2 linked regions of the Alkalihalobacterium alkalinitrilicum genome follow. The protein of the gene in region 2 binds, or shares a complex with, the protein of the main gene of each other region. Links are inferred from orthologs where the notes say so. Each region holds a gene or a part of one and is shown on either strand. Other genes may lie near its edges.

Region 1 (3,319 bases), 710 kb from region 2 along the record:
AATGTCAATACTAATGATGTCTCCCGCCTTGAGAACACGTTTCCCTGGTATACCGTGCACCAATTCTTCATTTACTGAAGCACAGATACTACCCGTAAATCCATTGTAGCCTTTAAAGGATGGTACCGCATCATATGAACGAATCAATTTATCAGCAATGTTATCTAATTCCTTGGTAGTAATACCAGGTTGGATATGCTTTTTCAGCTCCTGATGTGTGAGGGCAACGATCTTACCCGCCTCGCGCATTATCGCGATTTCACGTTCAGTCTTACAAATAATCATGCATTTATTCCTTTCAGAAGTTGGTCAATGTCCGAAAACACTTTCCCAATCTCTTGTAAACCATTGATATCACAAAGTACACCTTTCTTAGAGTAGAAATCAAGAAGTGGTTTACTTTGTGCAATATTTACTTCTAGACGTTTCTTTACAGTTTCTGGTTTATCATCATCTCTTTGAATCAATTGGCTACCGTCAACGTCACAGATCCCTTCAACCTTTGGAGGATTGAAAATAACATGATATGTTCTCCCTGATGTCGGTGAAACTCTTCTTCCCGTTAGTCGATCCATAAGGATGTCTTCTGGAACATCAATATTAATAACAAAATCAATTTTTTTCTCAAGTGATGCAAGCATTTCATCTAAAGCATCTGCTTGAGCAACAGTACGAGGAAATCCATCTAATAAAAATCCTTTTTCACAATCGGACTGACTTAATCTATCTCGAACAATCCCAATTGTTACTTCATCAGGTACAAGTTCACCTGCGTCCATAAACGATTTTGCTTTCATACCTAGCTCAGTTTCATTCTTAATTGCTGCACGGAACATATCCCCTGTAGAGATGTGTGGAATTCCATAGTTCTCAACAATTCTTTCTGCCTGAGTACCTTTACCAGCACCCGGAAGCCCCATTAATATTAAATTCATTTTTTCCCCTCCATTACCGAATTGAAAACTATAACACTAAGGGAAAATGTTTTCCCTTAGCCTTCTAGTTACTTAATGAATCCTTTGTAATGACGTTTAATTAACTGACTCTCAATTTGTTTCATCGTATCTAATGCTACACCAACGACAATTAATAATCCAGTTCCGCCAATTTGTATCGCAGGAGGTAACCCCATAATTGTAGTAAAGAAAACTGGAATAATTGAGACAACCGCTAAGAACAATGCTCCAACCAATGTTAGTCGATAAAGAATACGTGTTATGTATTCCTGAGTCGTCTTACCTGGTCGAATACCAGGGATATATCCACCTTGCTTCTTTAGATTGTCAGCTAACTGCTCAGGATTGACTTGGATAAACGTATAAAAATAGGTAAATCCAATAATGAGCAGTGCATACAATACCATTCCGATCGGCTGAGTATAATCAAATATTAGCGTTACCCAGTAAGCAATCGCATTATCCGTTCCAAAAAACCCAGCTACTGTCGGTGGAAAAATAAATAAAGATAAAGCAAAGATGACAGGGATTACCCCAGCTGCATTCACCTTAAGCGGTAGATGCGTTGATTGTCCTCCAACAGGACTTCTTCCAACAAGACGCTTTGCATATTGAACTGGAACTTTACGTAAAGCTTGTTGGACGTAGATAACTCCAACAATTATAGCAAGGATAGCAAGGAGTAATAGTAATACTGTTACAATACTTAGAAACAGTTGCTCACCAGCAGTTTCAATTTGGGTAGCATAAATTTGGTTCACCCCGTTTGGAATACCAGCAGCAATACCAGCAAAGATGATAATCGAAATTCCGTTTCCGACACCTTTTGCCGTAATTTGCTCTCCAAGCCACATTAAAAATGCCGTTCCAGCCGTAAGTACTAGTGCAATAAACAGATAGGTAGGAACAGTTGGGTTAGGGATTAATCCTGGAAAAATGGTATTAAATCCAATAGACATCCCTAGTGCTTGAATAAAACCTAACACAATTGTTCCATAACGAGTGATTTGTGCCAATTTCCGACGACCTGCTTCACCCTGTTTTGCCCACTCTGCAAACTTAGGCACTACATCCATTTGAAGTAACTGCACTACAATGGATGCTGTGATATACGGCATAATTCCCATTGCAAAAATCGAAAAGTTACCTAGTGCTCCACCACCGAATGTATTCAGAAAACCAAAAGCATTCGCTTGATCATAGAAGTTTAAAACATCTTTGTTTGAACCAGGCACTGGAATAAATGTACCAATTCGAAACACAATGAGCATTAATAAAGTGAATATAACTTTTCGCCTTAAGTCACCAACTCGCATAATGTTGGAGATCGTCCGGAACATTAAATCACCTCAGTTTTTCCGCCAGCAGCTTCGATTGCTTCTATAGCCGTAGCAGAAAACTTGTTGGCTTTCACTGTCAGTTGCTTATCAAGCTTGCCGTTACCAAGAATTTTAATACCATCCTTTACGTTCTTAACTACACCCGTTTCGATTAATAGTTCAGGTGTTACTTCTGTACCTGCATCAAAACGATTTAATGTGTCAAGGTTTACAATGGCAAACTCTTTGCGAGTAGGATTTGTAAATCCTCGTTTTGGTAAACGTCGGAAAATTGGGTTTTGTCCACCTTCAAAACCTGGACGAACACCACCACCAGAGCGTGAATTTTGACCTTTATGTCCACGACCAGCTGTTTTTCCGTTACCAGAACCGATACCACGACCTACGCGGTTACGGACTTTGCGAGAACCTTCTGCAGGTTTCAACTCGTGAAGTTTCATGTTGCCACCTCCTCTTAAATAAGTTTCAATTACGCATCTATTTCTTTCACTGTTAGTAAGTGAGATACTTTGTTAATCATACCACGAATAGCAGCGTTATCTTGTTGTACTACAGTTTGATGCATCTTGCGTAAGCCTAAAGTTTTTACAGTAATACGTTGGTCCTCAGGACGTCCGATAATGCTTCTAGTGAGGGTAATCTCTAACTTTTTAGCCATGTTTTTTCCCTCCTTATCCTAGCAGTTCTTCTACTGATTTACCACGTAATTTCGCAACCTCTTCAGCGCGCTTAAGTTCTTTAAGTCCTTCAATTGTTGCACGAACCATATTAATAGGATTATTTGATCCTAATGATTTTGATAAGATATCGCCTACACCAGCAAGCTCTAGTACTGCACGTACTGGTCCACCAGCAATAACTCCTGTACCTTCAGATGCTGGCTTTAGTAATACACGTCCTGCACCGAAGTGGCCTAAGATCTCATGTGGAATTGTTGTACCAACAACAGGTACTTCAATTAAGTTCTTCTTTGCATCTTCAATTGCTTTACGGATTGCTTCAGGAACTTCTTGAGCTTTACCC
Region 2 (3,127 bases):
TTCAGAGTTATATAGAGACGGCAAATATCACCTTGATGGTGAAGGTGTTGTAAAAACATCTGAAGAAATGATCGATTTCTATAGCGACCTTGTTGGTAAATACCCAATCATCTCTATCGAAGACGGTTTAGATGAAAACGATTGGGATGGATGGAAGAAACTTACGGATACACTTGGAGAAAAAGTTCAGTTAGTGGGTGACGATTTATTCGTTACCAATACTGAAAAGCTTTCTGAAGGAATCGAAAAAGGTGTAGGTAACTCGATCCTTATCAAAGTAAACCAAATCGGTACATTAACGGAAACGTTTGATGCAATTGAAATGGCAAAACGTGCAGGCTACACAGCGGTAATCTCTCACCGTTCGGGTGAAACAGAAGACAGCACGATCGCTGATATTGCCGTAGCAACGAATGCTGGACAAATTAAAACAGGTGCTCCTTCCCGTACTGACCGTGTGGCCAAGTACAATCAACTTCTTCGCATTGAAGATGATTTAGCAAACGTTGCTAAATATGGTGGGAAAAAAGCATTTTATAACTTAAATAAATAATGAATTTATTAAAGAGGCTGAGACTTTGAATTCAGCCTCTTTTTACATGGATAAGAAAAGGAGCTAAGTTTGTTCATCAATTTAAGATTAAAAAAGCAAAAGCGGTCACTATGAGAGCGTTATAGTGACCGAACCCAAAGAGAAAAGGTCAAAGCGGTAACTAAGAAAGCGTCATAGTGACCGAACCCGAAGAAAAAAAGCAAAAGCGGTAACTATGAAAGCATCATGGTGACCGAACACGAAGAAAAAAAGCAATAGCAGTCACTAAGAAAGCGTCATAGTGACCGAACCCAAAGAGAAAAAGCCAAAGCGGTAACTATGAAAGCGTCATAGTGACCGAACCCGAAGAAAAAAAGCCAAAGCGGTAACTATGAAAGCGTCATAGTGACCGAACCCAAAGAGAAAAAGCCAAAGCGGTAACTATGAAAGCATCATGGTGACCGAACACGAAGAGGAAAAGTCAAAGCGGTAACTATGAGAGCGTTATAGTGACCAAACCCAAAGATAAAAAGCCAAAGCGGTAACTAAGAAAGCGTCATAGTGACCGAACCCAAAGAGAAAAAGCCAAAGCGGTAACTATGAAAGCGTCATGGTGACCGACCACGAAGAGAAAAAGCCAAAGCGGTCACTATGAAGTAACCATGGGTGACTAGGTAGTAGTGAAATATAATGAGGGTAACTATCGACATATCGACAAATTTAATTGTTCATTAAATAAATGTGGGTATAATGCTATTGAGAAGTAGTTGCCACAAGTATTGCTTTTATGATAAATTAGTATAAGCGCATACTGTGCTTGGAGGTGGATCATTCAGTGCAAATGTTAATGTTCGTCTTATTAATTATTGTTTCAATCGCCCTAATTGCTGTTGTTTTATTGCAAGCGGGTAAGAGTGCAGGTCTTTCTGGAGCAATTTCTGGTGGTGCAGAACAACTATTAGGGAAACAAAAAGCTCGCGGTATCGATGCAGTTCTTGCACGTGCAACAGTCGTCCTTGCAGTATTGTTTTTTGTTTTAACTATTGCGGTAGCATACTTTATGTAATAATCCAAAAGCAGCTGAAGCAATCTTCACTGCTTTTCTTTATACTTTAAGAAGGGAACCATTCAATCAAGTATAAAGTATAAGAAAGGACTACGATTTTCACTGTTTACAGTGCGAGATCGTACTTTTCAATTCGTTGAGAAAACTCGGCAACTTTGTCGGGTTTTTATTATAAAATTTTAAACTGGAAAAATAGACCAATCTAGAAATGTTTTGGTTTTGCCATAATACGCTTTAAAAAAGTCATTTTAGAGGATGATCATTTTTGGCGATTATTAATCGTGTATACTGCAATACTATTCTTTATTCGAAAGTAGTATTTATCCCGTTTAACTGGCGCTAAGACTCCCACTTCAAGGCTTTGAGGGCAACAAGAAAGGCTAAGTGGGAGATAAGCGCCAGTAACAAGTAGTGAACACAGACTAAGTTCGCCACGTCCTGTGGCAACGTCTGTGTGACCCACCTCGTGTGGGCCCCAACTAACAATCAGTGGGGGATGAAAGAAAACCCCCACTGATTGAAGTTTCACTTTATGTCACGGTGAAAATGAATGTATGAATTTGGGAAGATTCGGCTACGAATTTTTCCCTTCACTTTTAATAGAGAACGCAACTTCAGGTGAAACTAAAGAATAGATTGAGGTCTGTGAAATGAAAAGGTAGGTACGAACGTATGAAAATAGTTGCTCCAAAACCATTTACATTTGAAGGTGGAAAGCGAGCGGTATTGTTGCTCCACGGTTTTACAGGGAATACGGCGGATGTGAGAATGTTAGGGAGGTATTTGCAAGAACAGGGATACACGTGTCATGCTCCTTTATATAAAGGACATGGGGTCCCTCCCGAAGAGCTCGTCCATACAGGCCCTGAAGATTGGTGGCAGGATGTTGAAGCAGGCTACAATTTCCTAAAAGAACGGGGTCATGAAAAAATTGCGGTATGTGGACTTTCGCTCGGAGGTGTATTTTCGTTAAAAGTCGGCTACACTTTACCGGTAAAGGGTGTCGTGCCAATGTGTGCCCCGATGAATCCAAAAACGGAAGTCGCGATGTATGAAGGCGTACTTGAATATGCGAAAGAGTACAAGCGTCGTGAACAAAAGAGTGAAGAACAAATTGAGCAAGAGATGAGGGAGTTTAAGCAAACCCCGATGCAAACATTAAAAGCTTTGCAGCAACTCATTAATGATGTACGAGAGCAGTTAGACTATATATATGCCCCAGTTATGGTCGTACAAGCTCGTCATGATGAAATGATTGATACTAATAGTGCAAATATTATATATGAGCACGTTGAAAGTGATAAGAAAGCAATTAAATGGTATGAAAACTCGACACACGTTATTACGCTAGACAAGGAAAAGGAACAATTGCACGAAGATATCCTACAGTTTTTAAATAAATTAAACTGGACTGAATCGTAAGAATAAAAGAAAGGAGTGTAAGAATATGACTGAAGAAAAAATTCAACACCTCTTAGAATTTATGCGGGAAGAGGCTTATAAACCATTGACCGTTACCGAGCTAGAAG

What was found.
Region 1: the proteins of secG (region 2) and secY are in contact, whole or in part, in a crystal structure (PDB 5AWW), measured with the Thermus thermophilus proteins. The link is inferred for Alkalihalobacterium alkalinitrilicum from one-to-one orthologs. Residues at the interface, in WP_223903268.1 of Thermus thermophilus: Tyr5, Ile9, Tyr12, Leu13, Ala16, Leu19, Val20, Val23, Leu24, Gln26, Glu27, Pro28, Gln30, Gly31, Ala32, Asp34, Leu35, Met36, Gly37, Gly38, Ser39, Ala40, Asp41, Leu42, Phe43, Ala45, Arg46, Val48, Tyr53, Thr56; in WP_096411648.1 of Thermus thermophilus: Leu14, Gln16, Arg17, Phe20, Ile34, Pro35, Pro37, Ile72, Arg108, Arg109, Asn112, Gln113, Arg116, Ile117, Ile120, Pro145, Gly146, Trp147, Phe152, Phe155, Val156, Val159, Thr160, Val162, Ala163, Gly164, Ala166, Leu167, Trp170, Glu173.

The regions. Positions count from the first base shown.
Region 1 is NZ_KV917368.1:3,589,786-3,593,104, forward strand. Bases 151-3,138 are described here. They hold secY (preprotein translocase subunit SecY), read right to left. Parts: upstream 2,297-3,138; coding sequence 1,004-2,296; downstream 151-1,003. Other genes in these bases: map (type I methionyl aminopeptidase), read right to left, coding at 151-285; BK574_RS17395 (adenylate kinase), read right to left, coding at 282-935; rplO (50S ribosomal protein L15), read right to left, coding at 2,296-2,736; rpmD (50S ribosomal protein L30), read right to left, coding at 2,766-2,954; rpsE (30S ribosomal protein S5), read right to left, coding at 2,968-3,138. In the rest of the region: more of map, read right to left, coding at 1-150; more of rpsE, read right to left, coding at 3,139-3,319. UniProt on the Bacillus subtilis protein: The central subunit of the protein translocation channel SecYEG. Consists of two halves formed by TMs 1-5 and 6-10.
Region 2 is NZ_KV917368.1:4,297,897-4,301,023, forward strand. The notes cover bases 190-2,985. They hold secG (preprotein translocase subunit SecG), read left to right. Parts: upstream 190-1,373; coding sequence 1,374-1,598; downstream 1,599-2,985. Other genes in these bases: eno (phosphopyruvate hydratase), read left to right, coding at 190-553; BK574_RS20815 (alpha/beta hydrolase), read left to right, coding at 2,271-2,985. In the rest of the region: more of eno, read left to right, coding at 1-189; more of BK574_RS20815, read left to right, coding at 2,986-3,020; rnr (ribonuclease R), read left to right, coding at 3,046-3,127. UniProt on the Bacillus subtilis protein: Involved in protein export. Participates in an early event of protein translocation.